3 regions of the Mesorhizobium sp. Root695 genome follow, and region 2 is predicted to be linked to each of the others. Evidence: predicted binding sites of a transcription regulator. Region 2 holds the regulator's gene; each other region holds the start of a gene.
The links. The regulator LexA, encoded in region 2, represses DNA repair genes until DNA is damaged. The targets are predictions, from matches to a motif close to TGTTCNNNNTGTGTTCNG.

Region 1 (5,343 bases), on a different contig from region 2:
TGGCTTTCCTGATGGCGTCCCGCCGAATTGCCGGCGGGCTCTTGCGGACAAAGGGAATGAGGATCGCCGTCATGCGCGGCGGATCGGCCAGCCACCAGCCTTCGCTGCGCAACCGATGAGGCAGACGGGGTTTTGCTCGCTTTTGCATGCCGCCTGTCTCGCAGGCCGGCAGGGAGATCGCAGGGCGGATCCGAGGAGGTTTTCGGCAAGCGTGTGCAGTTTTTGTGCAGACAGGGGCGCCGAGCGTCTAACTCCCCCTTGTGGGGAGGTCGGACCGAAGGTCCGGGTGGGGGTCCGGCGCCGCACCCCCACCCCGCTGCTTCGCAGCGACCCTCGCCACAAGGGGGAGGATGGGCGCAAAGCCCTGCGCGCTTGCCTCCACCAACCGCACGCGGCATAGATCACGCATGGAAACCTATCGCCCGCGCCGCTCGGTGCTCTACGTCCCGGCCTCCAACGACAAGGCGCTGGCCAAGATCGCACAGCTTTCCTGCGACGCCGTCATCATCGACCTGGAGGACGCCGTCGCTCCAGCCGACAAGATCGCCGCGCGCAAAAAACTGGCCGGCATTTTCGCCAACCGTGACGGCCGTCGCTGCGAGATGGTGGTGCGCATCAATGCGCTGGCCAGCGAATGGGGTGCCGACGACCTGCTGGCCGCCGCAGGCTGCGAACCCGACGGCATCCTGTTGCCCAAGGTCGACACGCCGCGCGACCTGCTCGAGGCCGGCGATGTGCTCGACGACAATTTTGCTCCCGACAGCGTGAAACTGTGGGCGATGATCGAGACGCCCAAGGCGCTGCTCAACATCGGCGCCATCGCCGAATTGGGCCGCGACCCGGCCTCACGTTTGGCTTGTTTCGTTGCCGGAACGAATGATCTCGTCAAGGAGACCGGCGTGCTGGCGACGCCTGACCGGCGCTACCTCGTGCCATGGCTGATGCAGATGGTGCTGGCCGCGCGCGCCGGCGGCATCGACATGCTCGACGGCGTCTCCAACGATTTTCGCGACCTCGACGCCTTCGCCCATGAATGCACCGAGGCGGCCGCCATGGGGTTCGACGGCAAGAGCCTCATCCACCCGGCCCAGATCGAAGCCGCGAACCACGCCTTTGCGCCATCCACTGAGGCAGTGGCCGATGCGCGGCAGGTGAGAGATGCCTTCGCGCTCACCGAGAACGCCGGCAAGGGCGTGATCGCGCTGAACGGCAAGATGGTCGAACGGTTGCACCTGGCGCAGGCCGAAAAACTGCTGGCGAAGGCCGCCGCCATCGGGGCATGATATCGGCTAAGGTTATTCACGACAGGACTTGAGACATGAAACTCTACCGCTTTCTGACCGGCCCGGACGATGCCAGCTTTTGCCACAAGGTGACGGCGGCGCTGAACAAGGGCTGGCACCTGTTCGGCTCGCCGACCTATGCCTACGACAAGAAAGCCAAGGCCATGCGCTGCGGCCAGGCCGTCGTGAAGGATATCGACGGTCAGGAATACGGGCCGGACACCAAGCTCAGCGACTGGTAGGCTTTTCGCTGAAGCACCCCGCTATTCCGCTGCCTCTTCGATCTTCTCCATATCATCGTCCGACAGGCCGAAATGGTGGCCGATCTCGTGGATCAGCACGTGGGTGACGATGTCGCCCAGCGTCTCTTCGTTCTCGGACCAGTAGTCGAGGATGGCGCGGCGGTAGAGCGTGATGCGGTTCGGGCCTTCGCCGGTCTGCGGGTTCCAGCGCTCGGCGATGCCGCGCCCCTCGAACAGGCCGAGCAGGTCGAAGGGCGTTTCCAGCGACAGATCGTCCATGATCTCGTCGGTCGGGAATTCGGCGATCTGGATGACGATCTCGCCGGTCAGCTTGCGAAAATCCTCCGGCAGATGGGCGTACGCCTCCAGCGCCAGGAACTCCATTTCGTCCATCGAGGGCGAGAGTTCGTCGTGCCAGGTGCGGGTCTTGTAGATGCGAGCCATGCTTTGTCCTTTAATCCCGGCATATAGGCTTTCGCACCGGAATCGGCAAACAAACGGGCTGATGCGCCTACGCCATCCTTGCGGAGAGGAATAAATTCCCCATGACTCCGCTTGACTCTTCCGGGTCCCTCTGGAATCTATAAGAACATAACAGGAACAATTGTGAATGGAAGCTGACCGTCATGGCGATGACCGCCGTGGCGCGGGAGACTGTTTTTGCCCTGCGCCGCCAGATCGCGAAAATCGAGGGAACGCTGCCCGAGCGCTTGGCTGCCGCGACCTCCGATGCTGACGTCAACACCGATCTCACAATCGTCCGGCGCGGCATTGCCGCGGGGTTGCCGGATGCTTTCCTGCCCATCGGCGTCGAGCGTCTCGATGCCGCCCTGAGTGGCGGTCTGCCGAAGGCCGCCTTGAGCGAAATCCATGGCACGCAAACCCGCGATGCCGGGGCCGTCGCCGGTTTCGCCCTGTCGCTGACAAGCCTGATCCTCAAGCAGGCGCCGGGGTTGCCGGTGCTGTGGATCGGCACCACGGAGATTTTCCGCGAGGCCGGTTTTCCCTATGCCCGGGGGCTTCACGCCTCCTTCGGCATCGGGCCGGAGCAATTGCTGTTTTCCGAGGCGCCCCGACTTGTCGATGCGCTGTGGGTCGCCGAGGAGGCGGCCCGGATGACGGCGCTTGCCGCGGTCATCCTGGAAATCCGCGGCCATCCGCAGCGGCTGGACCTGACCGCGACACGCCGGCTGCATGCAAGGGCGCAAGGTGCCGGCCGGCCGGTGTTCCTGCTGCGGCAGGCGGCCGAGCCCGAACCGACGGCGGCGCCCGTCCGCCTCATCGTCGCCTCGGCGCCGGCAGCGCCGCGCGACACCATCGCCGGGCCGCTCGCCGGCTCGATCGGCCGCCCGGCCTTCACCCTCACCATCGGCAAGAGCCGCACGGCCCTGCCTGGACAATTCACACTGGAGTGGAACCCCGATGAACGCGCATTCGACGAAAGAGCAAGCGGGCAAAGAGGGGGGGAGGAAAGACAACGGGCAAAGAATTCTGTCCCTGTGGTTTCCCTATCTGGCCGTGGAAAGGATCCTGCGGCAGCGCCTGGGGCGGTCCTGGCGTTCCCGGCCGTCGGATCACCTGCCGCCATCTCACCCACCGCTCGTGATCAGCCATCGCGACCGCAACGCGCAGCGCATCTCGGCCCTCGACGAGCGGGCTGAAGCACTGCACCTGAAGCGCGACATGGGCATCGCCGATGCGCGCGCCATGCATCCGTCGATCGACGTCGTCGAGGCCGATCCGGAAGCCGACCGCCGCCTGCTCGAAGGCCTTGCCGACTGGTGCGACCGCTACACCCCGCTGGTGGCGCTGGACGGGGCGGACGGCCTGTTTCTCGACGTCACCGGCTGCACCCATCTGTTCGGCGGCGAACGCGCCATGCTGGACGACATCCTGTCGCGTTTCTTCCACCAGGGCTTCGATGTCCGCGCGGGGCTTGCCGCGACACCGGGTGCTGCCTGGGCGGCGGCACGGTTTGCCGGCGACCGCATCGTGCCTTGCGGCGAGGAAGAGGCGCTGCTTGCCCCCCTGCCGCTGGCCGCACTGCGCATCGAGCCGGCGACCCGCGCCAGCCTGGAAAGCGTCGGCCTGCGCACGGCGGGCGCCGTCATGGCGGCACCGCGCGCGCCGCTTGCCCGCCGCTTCGGCGCCTTGCTGCTCCTGCGCCTCGACCAGGCGCTTGGCCGCCTCGACGAAGCGGTGTCGCCACGCCTGCCCGTCGCGCCGCTTTCGGTCGAACGTCATCTGGCCGAACCCGTCACCTTGACCGAGGACATCGAACGGCTGGTGGGCATGCTGGCGGCGACCTTGAAGACCGATCTCGAGCGCCGCGGCGAGGGCGCCAGGACGCTGGCGCTGCTGCTCTTTCGCGTCGACGGCGCCGTCAGCCGCATCGCCATCGGCACCTCGCGGCCGATGCGCGAACCCCGGCTGATCCAGCGCTTGTTCCATGAACGGCTGGCCGCGCTCGAACAGGATATCGATGTCGGCTATGGCTTCGATCTGGTGCGGCTCTCGGTGCTAACGGCGGCCGCTTTCGACATGCAGCAGGCCGACCTTGCCGGCGAGGTGATCGACGACGGCGCCGATATCGCGCTGTTCGCCGACCGCATCCGCGCCAGGCTCGGCGAGGGTGCGGTTCTGCAACCGGTCGAGGTCGAAAGCCATCTGCCGGAGTGTGCCGTCGTCACGATCCCCTTCACCGAAGCGCCGCGCCGGACCACGCCGCCGAAGAAGCCGGACAGGCTGCAGGCGCCAAAAACCATCTTCCCGCCGGAACGGCCGATCCGGCTGTTCCGCTCGCCCGAGCCCATCGACGTGCCGGCCACTGAGATGCCGGAGGGACCGCCGCTGAACTTCCGCTGGCGGCGCGCGCTCTACCGCGTCACCCGGGCCGAGGGGCCGGAACGCATCGCCGCCGAATGGTGGCGGGAAGTGCCAAGCGACGAGGCGGCATCGACGCGCGACTATTTCCGCATCGAGGATGCCGATGGCCGCCGCTACTGGCTCTACCGGCAAGGCCTTTACGGCGGCGGCTCGCAAGTGCCGCCGCGCTGGTTCCTGCATGGGGTCTTCGCATGAACGCGCTGACCGTCATCCCCTATGCCGAGTTCGGCATCCAGTCGAATTTCTCCTTCCTGCGCGGCGCCTCCAAACCGGAGGAGCTGGTGGTCGCGGCCAAGCTTCTCGGCTTCTCCGCGATCGGACTTGCCGACCGCAACACAGTGGCCGGCGTGGTGCGCGCCTGGCAGCAGGCCAAGGTCGAAAAACTCTCCTATCATCCCGGCTGTCGGCTGGTTTTTGGTGACGGCACGCCGGACATTCTCGCCTACCCCCAAGACCGCAAGGGCTGGGGGCATCTCTGCCGCATGCTCACCCAGGCCAATCTGCGCGACGAGAACGAAAAGGGCGCCACCCTTCTCCAGCGCAGCGACCTCCTCGAATGGGGGGATCTGATGTCCCTGGCGGTGCTGCCCGATCTGTCGGCGGGAGCGCAAGATAGTCTTACCCTGCTTGGTGAGCTCAAGGGCCGCTTCGGCAAAAGCCTGCGGCTTGGCGTTTCGCCTGACTATGCCGGAAATGACCGTTTCCGGATCGAGCAGGCAGCGGCGATGGCCGATAGCGCCGGCATTCCGCTGATGGCGACCAACGATGTCCTCTACCACACGGCCGAACGGCGCCCGCTACAGGACGTGCTGACCGCGATCCGCCTCAACACGCCCGTCGCCGAGGTCGGGCTGCAACTGGCGGCCAATGCTGAACGCCATCTGAAGCCGCCGATGGAAATGGCCCGCCTGTTCCGCCGGCATCCGCAGGCG
Region 2 (5,343 bases):
CGTTCGATCCGAGCCGACCGGCTCGAGCCGAGCTTCAAGATGCTGTCGCGCGTCGCGCGCATCTTCGAGCAACTGAACAATGCCTGGGACGTGCTGCGGACGATGACGCCCAGCGAGTACACCGAGTTCCGCGATGCGCTCGGCCAGTCCTCGGGTTTTCAGTCCTGGCAGTATCGCGCCATCGAATTCATGGCCGGCAACCGCAACCTGGCCATGCTCGGGCCGCATAAGCACCGGCCGGACCTCAGCGGGAAGCTGGAGGCGATCCTGGCCGAGCCTTCGCTCTATGACGAGGCACTGCTGCTTCTGGCGCGCAACGGGTTCGACATCGGCGCCGATGCCAGGCGCACGGACTGGCGTGAGACGCGAACCGAAGATGAAGAGGTCCTGGTCGCCTGGCAGACCATCTACCGCGATCCGCAGCGCTACTGGATGTTCTACGAACTGGCCGAGAAGCTGGTCGACTTCGAGGATTATTTCCGCCGCTGGCGCTTCAATCACGTTACCACGGTCGAGCGCATCATCGGCCTGAAGCGCGGCACCGGCGGCACGTCGGGTGCTTCGTATCTGAAGAAGATGCTCGAGGTCGTGCTGTTCCCGGAGCTGTGGACGGTCCGCACAAGGCTCTGACATCGAAATTCAGGCACACCGAGGGGACGCGTCTGTGGCGGAAAACCCTTCGCGAACAACAGAGGACTGACTGACCATGGGTGGAATTCCTGATCTGGCTGCAATCGAAGCGATGGATGCCACGGATCCGCTGCGTGCCATGCGCGATCGTTTCATTTTGCCAGAGGGGGTGATCTATCTCGACGGCAATTCACTGGGGGCAGCGTCGCATGCCGCTCTTGGCGAGCTGCAGCAGGCGGCGACCCAGGAATGGGCCCAGGATCTCATCCGAGCCTGGAACACAGCCGGATGGTTCGACATGCCGATCGAACTCGGCGACCAGATCGGACGCCTGATCGGAGCCGCGGCCGGCCAGACCGTCGTCTGCGACACGACGTCGGCCAACATCTACAAGGTGCTGCATGCGGCGCTGGAGATGCGGCCCGGCCGGTTGGCCATCGTCGCCGAGGGTGATAGTTTTCCCACCGACCTGTACATCGCCGAAGGCGTGGCCTCGACCCGGGATGGCGTCGTGCTGCGCCTCGCTGGCGTCGACGCGCCAACCATCGAAGAGCTGATCGACGAAAGCGTCGCGGTGGTGGTGGTCAACCACGTCAATTACAAATCGGGTGAACTGCGCGACATGGCGGCGCTGACGCGCAAGGCTCATGCGGCCGGAGCGCTGATCGTCTGGGATCTCTGCCACACCGCGGGCGCTCTGCCGGTCGAACTCGACCATGCAAATGCCGATTTCGCCATCGGCTGCACCTACAAGTACCTCAACGGCGGTCCGGGCGCGCCTGCCTTCATCTATGCCGCAAAGCGCCACCACGGCGATATCAGCCAGCCGCTCAGTGGCTGGTGGGGGCATGCGCGGCCCTTTGCCTTCGAACAGGGTTATGTTGCCGGCACCGGCATCCGCCGCTTTCTGTGCGGCACGCAGCCGGTCCTGTCGATGCGGGCGCTCAAAGGCGCGCTTGCCATCTGGAACGACGTCGACATGGCGGCATTGCGAAAGAAGAGCGTCGCGCTGACCGAACTGTTCATCCAGCTCGTCGAAGAGAAGTGCGGCGCCTATGGTCTCACGCTGGAGAGCACCCGCGACGCGACCAAGCGCGGCAGCCAAGTGTCGTTCCATAACGATCACGGCTATCAAATCATGCGGGCGCTGATCGAGCGTGGGGTGATCGGTGATTTCCGCGCGCCATCGACCATCCGTTTCGGCTTCACACCGCTCTATGTCGGCTACAAGGATGTGTGGCTGGCGGTCGAGGTGCTGGAAGACATTCTGCGCACGGGTGCATGGAAGGACCAGCGTTTCGCCGTCAAGGAGGCTGTCACCTGACGCAGCCCTTTCGACGATCTGTCGTCGCCGGCTCTCCCCAAGTCATATGACCGAGGGACGAATTTCCAGCTCGCAAATGCGTTCATTGCTGGGGGCCAGCGCCAGCCGCGATAATTAACCAAGGTTGGCATTTTGGCTTCGTTTCGTTCACTGCGAACGAACGCCCGAAAAGCTGAAATACCCACATTCGAGGGGCCTATCGACAGCTCATGCCAACACTGAGCTCGGCATGGACCACAGGCCATTAACCATAACAATTTCAATGCCAGAAAGCGCAACGTGACGGCAGACAGTCGTCAACGAGGCCCGTTTTCCAACACCGAAAAATTTCCGCCATCTTAACAAATTCATTAAACTTTAAACAGTTGCGGAACACAACTGGAACAGATAGTGTTTGTTCTGGGTTTGTTTTTCTGATTCTGATTTCCGGTACCTTGGGGGCCGCCATGCTGACGCGCAAGCAACACGAACTGCTGATGTTCATCCATGAACGCCTGAAGGAAAGCGGCATTCCGCCATCCTTCGACGAGATGAAGGAGGCGCTCAATCTTGCCTCCAAATCCGGGATTCACCGGCTAATCACAGCTCTAGAGGAGCGCGGCTTCATTCGGCGGCTGCCCAACCGGGCACGCGCGCTGGAAGTGTTGCGGCTGCCGGATTCGATCGCGCCCGGCCTCAACGCGGCAAAAAAGTTCTCGCCAAGCATTATCCAGGGCAGTCTTGGTCAAGGCGGCCTTGGCCGGCAGCTCAAGCCGGCGCCTTCGCGGATGTCTTCGGCCGGCAATGACGACGACGTGGTCTCCGCCATTTCGATCCCGGTGATGGGCCGCATCGCGGCAGGTGTGCCGATCGATGCCATCCAGCATCAGACGCATTCGATTTCTGTGCCGCCGGACATGATCATGGGCGGCGAGCACTATGCCCTTGAGGTCAAGGGCGACTCGATGATCGATGCCGGCATCTTCGACGGCGATACCGTCATAATCCGCAATGCCAATACGGCGAGCCCCGGCGAAATCATCGTGGCGCTGGTGGATGAAGAGGAAGCGACGCTGAAGCGGTTCCGCCGCAAGGGCGCCTCGATTGCTCTCGAAGCCGCCAATCCAGCCTATGAAACCCGTATTTTCGGCCCGGACAGGGTCAAGGTGCAAGGCAAGCTCGTCGGCCTGATCCGCCGCTACTGAGGTGGCTGCGGTTTAACCACTGGCTTCTCTGGTCCCTTGAAGGGCGGCAGTCCCCTCGCCTCGCGTGAGAATTTGCGTTGTACATGCCAGGGCCGGTAAGGCCTGTCCACCGCGAAGCTGACGGTTGCCGGCGTGGTCGCCGACTGGCGATCGAAGAAGATGGCAGCGCTGCCTTTGCGAGCCAGTTGTCGCTTGGTGATGACGAGAACCAGCGGATTGTGACAGGCGTCATAGGCCGTGGCGTCATTGACAACGATCAGCTCGGCAAAGCCGCAGGCTTTCCAGGTGTCTTTTCGGTCTTCGACATAGGCAATGATCGCACCGGACGTGTGCCTGGCCAGACAGACGCCCGAGGTGCAATAGAACGGCGATCCCGGCGGCAGTTCCGGGGCATCCGCGATCTCGAATTGCCCATCGCCCTTGTCGAACACCTCCGGCACGACGATGGTTTCGGATGTCAGTGCGCGTTTCCAGTTGTCGACGGTGAATTCGTTCGGCCGTGCGCGGCTGACGGCGAGCTCGCCGCCGCCGATCGGCAACGCAACCAGTCGGGCGTCCTCCGAGATCAGCACGTCGGGCGTGCGCGCATCCGAGACGGTCAGCAGGCCGGCAAGCGCAAAGGGAAGAGCCGCGAGCCGCAGCCGTGTCGTCGCCATCGTCGCGATGACCAGGGCAATCGCCACCAGCAGGACAGACTGCTGCGAAATCAATCCGACCCCATCGACAGGCGAACGCTCGGAGATCCACGCCGATATGGTGACCATCGCCGTCAGGCCCTCGCCCATCAGATACAAAAAAGGTCCATCGGCGCCAAAGGGCATCGTCAGTGCGCTGATCACGGCAAGCAGCATAACGACCGAGACAATCGGCATGATGGCCAGATTGGCAAACAGGCTGAGCGGCGACACGCGCTGAAAATGCCAGATGGCAAACAGCGCAGTGGCGCTGCCGGCGATGATCGAGGTCATGGCAAGGCCACCCGCCGCCAGCAGGAACTTTCGCGTCAGGAAGCCAGGTAAGGATCGCTTTGGCGGAGGCGGTCTGGTTTTCCCCGCGCGATGATCCGACCAGCCGGCATAGGCGCCGACCAGCGCGGCAGTCGCCGCGAACGACATCTGAAAACTTGGGCCGACCACTTCATGCGGCGACACCACGATGACGGCGATCGCCGAGATCGCCAGATTGCGCATGGTGAGTGCTGCCCGATCGAACAGCACGGCAATCAGCATCACTGCCAGCATGATGAAGCTGCGCTCGGCGGCAACCACGACGCCTGAGATGATGAGATAGGCGGCGATCGAAAGCAATGCCGCGGCGGCGGCATATTTCTTGACCGGACGGCGCGCGGAAAAGTCCGGGAACAGGGCGAAGGCACCGCGCAGCAAACCCATGATGGTGCCGGCGACCAGCGCCATGTGCAGCCCGGAGATGGAGATAATGTGGTAGATGCCGGTACGCCGCATCGCTTCATTGATTTCATCGGGAATGCCGGCGCGCACCCCGACGATCAGCGCAGCGGCGATCTCGCCTTCGGCGCCACCGACGCTGGCCCTGATATGATCGGCAATCGCTTCACGGGCATTTTCCACGCGAGAGGAAAGGCGGGCCGACAGCGGCATGTCGCCGTCATCAGTGACGACAAGCTTTGGATTGCCGAGAAAGAACCCGCTGCCGCCGATGCCTGCGAAATAACTGTCGAAGGAGAAGTCGTAGCTGTCCGGCCGCACCGGACCCGTCGGCGGCAACAGCTTGGCATATCCCGTGATCAGGGACCCGGCGGTTGTGTCTGCCGGGATCTTTCGTGCCGAAAGCCGCACCCGCTCGGGCGCATAGCGCAATTTCGGCCTTGCGGTCGACGTCACGTCGATGGTCAGCCGGACGCGACCGGTCTCCATCCGGTCGAGCGAGACAACCCGGCCGGTCACCTGCGTCGAGATTTCCGAACCCAGCATCTGTGTGCCTGCCCGCCATGTCTCGACCTTTGCAGCGAGCAGACCCAGCGCGCACAAAAGTGCCGCCATGAAGCACAGATGGGTCTTTGGCCAGGAACGCGAGACCCCCGCACATAGGGCGGCAAGGGCGACGACCGCGACGGGCTTGGCAAAGTCAGGCTCCGCCGCCAGCGAAAAGTAGCCGATCGCTCCGACTGCCAGACAGACCGGCACCAGCAGGAAAGCGATGCCTCGGTCGAGTTCCAGGCCAGCC
Region 3 (5,343 bases), on a different contig from region 2:
CGCAGACGGCGGTCGCCGAGATTAAGGTTCAACTCCTCGGCGTGTTGGGGCTGGACGCCGTCCTCCGACCAGCCCCACACCTGCGACGACAGCATCTTGATCAGGTCTTCGGGCAGGCCGAGCGCCTTGCCGACGTCGCGCATGGCGCCCTTGGAGCGGTAGCGGATGACAGTGGAGCAGAGCGCGGCATGCTCACGGCCGTAAGTGTCGAACACCCACTGCATGACGATTTCTCGTCGCTCATGTTCGAAATCGACATCGATATCAGGCGGCTCACGCCGCTCCTCGGAAACGAAGCGTTCGAACAGAAGATCGTTTCGGTCGGGATCGATCGAGGTGATGGCAAGCACATAGCAGACGGCGCTGTTGGCCGCCGACCCCCTGCCCTGGCACAGAATGTCCTGGCTGCGGGCAAAGCGGACGATCGAATTGACTGTCAGAAAATACGGCGCGTATTGCAGCTTCTCGATAAGCTGCAATTCATGTTTGAGCGTGCCGACAACCTTGTCCGGCACGCCCTCGGGAAAGCGCTCCGTGGCGCCTTCCCATGTGAGTTTCTCCAGCGCCTGCTGCGGCGTCAGGCCGGGCAGCATCCGCTCCTCGGGATATTGATAGGCAAGCTCGTCCAATGAGAACCGGCAGCGCTCGGCGATTTCAACGGTTCGAGCCATCGCTTCGGGATAGCGGCCGAACAAGCGTGCCATCTCATCCGGTGGTTTCAGGTAGCGGTCGGCGTGCCGCTCGCGCCGAAACCCGGCATCGTCGATGGTGACATTGTGCCGGATACAGGTGACGACGTCCTGCAGGATGCGCCGTGACGGTTCGTGGAAGAGGACATCGTTGGTGACGACCGTTGGCACACCGGCCTGCCTGGCAAGGGTGGCCAGATCGTGCAGCCGCAACGCGTCATTGGGACGGCGGCGCAGCGTCAGCGCCATGTAGGCCCGATCGCCAAAAGCTTCATGCAACCGCCGCAGCCAAAGTGAGCATGTGTCATCGGCCTGGCCGGGAACAAGCACCGCAACGAGGCCCTCGCCATAAGCAACAACATCGGCCCAGTGCAGCACGCATTTCGCCTTGCCGCCGCGCTTCTTGCCCAGCGACAGCAAGCGGCAAAGTCGGGAGTAGGCCGCGCGATCGGTCGGGTGGACCAGGATGGAGGCCCCTTCCGCCAGATCCAGCCGGCAGCCGACGATCAGCCTGACGCGGGTCGCCTTTGCTGCCTCATGCGCCCGCACGATTCCGGCCAGGCTGTTGCGATCGCAGATGGCGAGCGCCGGCATGTCCATAGATGCTGCTTGCGCAAACAATTCCTCGCAGGAACTGGCGCCGCGCAGGAACGAAAAATGCGAGGTGCATTGCAGTTCGATGTAGGACGCGGTCATCCGAAGATGCCGTGCAAGAACCAGCGATGCGAGCCGGTCGCGACATCCTCGCCGTCGCCGGCGCGATAGATCCAGAACCGTTCGCCGGCGTCGTCCTCGACCTGGAAATAGTCGCGCACGGCGGCAAGCTCGGCGTCACGCTTCCACCACTCGCCAAAAACCCGCTCGGGGCCATCGGCGCGCGTGACCCGCCGCCGGATGCCTCTCCAGGTAAAGCTGGCCGGCGGATGATCGGGCAACAGCGCTATCGCCTCGATCAACTCCGGCACGGCAAACAAACGCGCCGGACGCGGCCAATGGTCAGGCCAAGCGTCGCCGGTTTCAACCGACGCGGGTGCCACGCGCCGAACAGACCGTTCGGGCACGTCGCTGGCGACCGGGGCAAACCTGTAGAGCTTTTCCTCGCCGACACGATTGCCGAGTATGTCGATCAGATCTGAGATGTCGGCGTCCTGTTGCTCGATGAGCGATGAAATGGTCTGTCTGGGCGTCAGCGGTTCAGCCAGCGGCGCCGACAGGCGCATCAATTCGATGCCGAAGCCCGGATCGACCGTTTCGATCTTGTCGCACAACAAGCGCGTCAGTCGCTTTACATCGCGAACCGGCAAGGCCGTGCCGACGCGAATGGCCTCGACGCGGTTGTCGACGCGGTAGAGCAGCAGGTCAAGCCGCCGCGCGCCGAGGCCCTTGGCCTCCAGCTCGAGACAAAGCGCTTGAACAAGCTTGCCGACATAGCGCGCGATTGTCTCGGCCGCACCGATGGGTTCGCCAAAGGCACGCTTGACCTCGATCACATCAGCCGGCCGGACCGGCTCTATCGGTTCGGCAAGGCGCCCCGTCGCCTGGTCAAGGCGGCGACCCAGTTCCGGTCCGAAGCGCAGGGTCAGCGGCGCGCGCGGCTGCTTCAAAAGCTCGCCTACCCTGTCGAAGCCCAAGACACGCAGACCGTTGACCATTGCATCGGGCAAGCGCAGCGCCGGGATAGGGAGCGAAAGGATTGCATCATAGGTAGCGTTCACGGCAACCACGCTGACGGTCTGCCTGACGTATCGCGCAACGGCGTGTGCGGCACCCCAGCTGTCCGCAACTGCTGCCCGCGCCAAGATGCCGGCCTGGCTGAGACGCTTGACCATATCGATCAGCATCAACTTCTCGCCGCCGTGAAGATGATCGGCGCCCGTGGTGTCCATGACCAATCCGTCCGAAGGATCTGTCGCGACGATCGGCGCGTACCGCCGCAATGCCCATAGCGCCAGCCGCTCCAATGCCTCCGCGTCGGCATCGGGTTCGGCATCCATGACCGCCAGCCCCTGGACCAGTGCCTGCGCCTTCGTTGCAGGCATTCCGACGCGCAAGCCGGCTTCCAATGCGGCGCGATCGACCGCGGTCACCAGGCGACGATTGCCGTGCCGCCCCACTGTCACCAACGGCTTATCCGATGGCGGCGAGACGTCGCCCAATTTCCTTCTGAGCCGGTCGGTCGACCAGCTTGGAAGGAAGAGCGAGACGACCCTTGGCATCACAAGCCTCCACTTCGATATCGAGCGTTTCCCCTCCACGGGATCTGATCAATTCAAGTTGCCATCGTGCCCGGCCAACGCCCGGCACGGGGAGCGGACGCGATGGCAGGGCAGAAACCCGCCAGCGGGTGACAGACGCCGTCGGTTGCCCGAAATCGGCTGCTTCGGTCTGGCGGCGCCAGCGGCGGATAGCGATGCCCATTGCACCAGAGCCTTCCGATGCGAGTTGCAGGCGTCGCGAAGCCGTCATCGACAGACGGGCAACCTCGGCGACCACAGCCCCTAGTCCGACGTGCCGCAGGCCTTCCTCGAAGCAGGCGAGCAGGGATTTGTCGTCACCGGCCTCGACATAGATCACCCGATCAGGGTGAAGTCCGACCTGTGCGATTGCCGGCGCAAACAGATCCTGGCGCGTCACACACCACAGCACCTTGCCTTGCGTCCTGGCCGCAATGCCTGCAGCAAAAAGCGATGCAGCAGCGCCATCGATTGCACCATTGCCGCCACCGGCCACCTCATGAAGAGCGCCAAGCGCCACCCCGCCCCCAGGCAGATGGCTGTCAATGGAAGCGACACCGAAGGGAAGCACCGCTCGTTCGCGCGTGCTTCCTCCTTCGAGACGCGCAATGCGATCTCGGAGATCGGAAATGGCAGCAGTCGGCGTCGATGCACTCATCTGTCCTCTGAACGCGAAATGCTGATGGCATGTTCCTCATTTGTTCTCTTCCTGACAAAGAGTCAATGGGACGTGAGGTCGGCGGGAAGGATCGGATATCGGTCTTCGAGCTTCCCCGTACGTCGTTCTCGGGAACCCAATTTGTGCACGGACATTGCTTGGTGACAGGAGATGTTCATGCCGAAGTTCCGCTTTGAGACCACAGAGTTCGACCAGACCACAACATTCGAGGAAGAGTTGGCGAGTCCCGATTTGGCTAGCCCGCGAGCAATCGAAAAGGCCCACGCGGCGCTTGTTGCGGGTGCTCCCACCGGTCTCGACCAATCCGGATCGGTCACAAGGGTCTACGACGAAGCCGGCTATCTGGTCGCCACAGTCAACTTTTCAGACGTGGTGCTCGACAGCTCCCAGCAGCAGCCAATCAGCGATCAGCCGACAGAGGAGCCCGGTGTTATGCGGTCGGGCTGACTGCGCTGGCCTTCCAACTTTGAACCAACCGTCACACCGAGTTCGATTTCCAGAGAGTGTCCAATGCCCATTATCACCGGAATCGCTTTTACCTTGCTGATTTTGTTCGTTGTCCTGTTCATGACGCACGCCGCGCGTGACTTGCAGAGCTCCCCGGCGTTCTATCGCTTGAGGCGCCGGCTGCGTTACTAGGTCGTGGAAACGAAGTTCAGAGATTCGATGTAGACTCAAAGGTCGCGGTTCTGCGGGCCGCTGGACGGGTCGAAGACCCCTTCTCGATGTAAACCCTCGGTCGGCCCTCTAAGGAAAGACGGCGTATAAGCCGCAGTTCTGCGCGCGTCCGCAACAGCGGACAATTGTCGCGCGCGGGACGGAGGAAATTCGCCCCCGCCGCGGGCGGTGAACGGGACAGCCGTAGGAGCGTCAGCATAGCGCCGGCCGCAGGACGGGACGCGGGACCGACTGTCCCCGTCTGCGGCGGTCCGCATGAAGCATCGGCCAATGAGTGAAGTCGCCTTGGATGGCCCACGCCGGCAATGGTGTATTTCTCGATCACCTCGTTGCCATCGACGTCGCTCCAGACCTGCCGCGTTTGTCCATCGACGGTCTCTTTTCGAGCAGGGCTTGCCCCCAACGCGGTGAACGCCCTGCCATTGGGCGACAAGGGCGTCAGCATTCGCCGGCGCCACCGTATGGTCGGCCGTGCCCTGCTAGTCAAAATCTTCGGCCAGCTTCCGTGATGTGGCGACGCCTGCGCGAGGCGACTGGAGATTGCAGCGATGCCAGAAACACTTAGGCGGGTGCAATTTCTTCCGGCTGCGCGGGCCGTTTCATCGGCCTTCGCGCCAAATTTCGAGACGTCCGCGGCCTGCTTTTCCGGCGGGTTGAGCGGTGGCGACATTGGACCGGAGCAACGTCGTTCACGCGGATTCCCTTATCTGTCAGATTGCCAGATAGCACCCTGGCGAAGGCATGGATTCCGCTCTTCGTCGTGTCAGTACCTTGGAGCCGTCGAAGCCGGTTGCCGAACCGCTGTTGACGATCGCTGGCGCCGCGACACGGTCGATCCCGCCATCTTGGCTTTCAAGCTTCTTGCTGGATCCAGTCGACTCCGCCGAACCCGCGGCGGAGGGAACGATTTGAAAGAAAACTCGTTTGCACTGACCGGAAACAGGATGAACGACATGGCTGCGCCACGTGCTGTCTGGAAGGGCTTTTTGAAGGTTGGATCGGTGACTTGCGGGGTGAAGATTGTCGGCGCCACCAGCGAGGCATCCAAGATCCACTTCAAAAT

Region 1: ASD99_RS24985 (ImuA family protein) is a predicted target of LexA. The motif match lies at 2,111-2,128, and genes of this name have one in related genera.
Region 3: ASD99_RS10855 (ImuA family protein) is a predicted target of LexA. The motif match lies at 3,612-3,629, and genes of this name have one in related genera.

The regions. Positions count from the first base shown of each region.
Region 1 covers NZ_LMHO01000034.1:301,089-306,431, forward strand. The annotation lists gene ASD99_RS24970 (HpcH/HpaI aldolase/citrate lyase family protein) at 408-1,283, shown strand; gene ASD99_RS24975 (DUF1737 domain-containing protein) at 1,319-1,525, shown strand; gene ASD99_RS24980 (metallopeptidase family protein) at 1,547-1,969, opposite strand; gene ASD99_RS24985 (ImuA family protein) at 2,152-3,186, shown strand; gene ASD99_RS24990 (DUF6504 family protein) at 3,128-4,606, shown strand; gene ASD99_RS24995 (error-prone DNA polymerase) at 4,603-5,343, shown strand, end outside.
Region 2 covers NZ_LMHO01000025.1:3,522-8,864, reverse strand. The annotation lists gene kynA (tryptophan 2,3-dioxygenase) at 1-630, shown strand, start outside; gene kynU (kynureninase) at 707-1,954, shown strand; gene lexA (transcriptional repressor LexA) at 2,401-3,138, shown strand; gene ASD99_RS22560 (ComEC/Rec2 family competence protein) at 3,132-5,343, opposite strand, start outside.
Region 3 covers NZ_LMHO01000009.1:73,275-78,617, forward strand. The annotation lists gene ASD99_RS10845 (error-prone DNA polymerase) at 1-1,385, opposite strand, end outside; gene ASD99_RS10850 (DUF6504 family protein) at 1,382-2,905, opposite strand; gene ASD99_RS10855 (ImuA family protein) at 2,817-3,581, opposite strand; gene ASD99_RS10860 (hypothetical protein) at 3,759-4,049, shown strand; gene ASD99_RS32050 (hypothetical protein) at 4,842-5,009, opposite strand; gene ASD99_RS10865 (Ku protein) at 5,234-5,343, shown strand, end outside.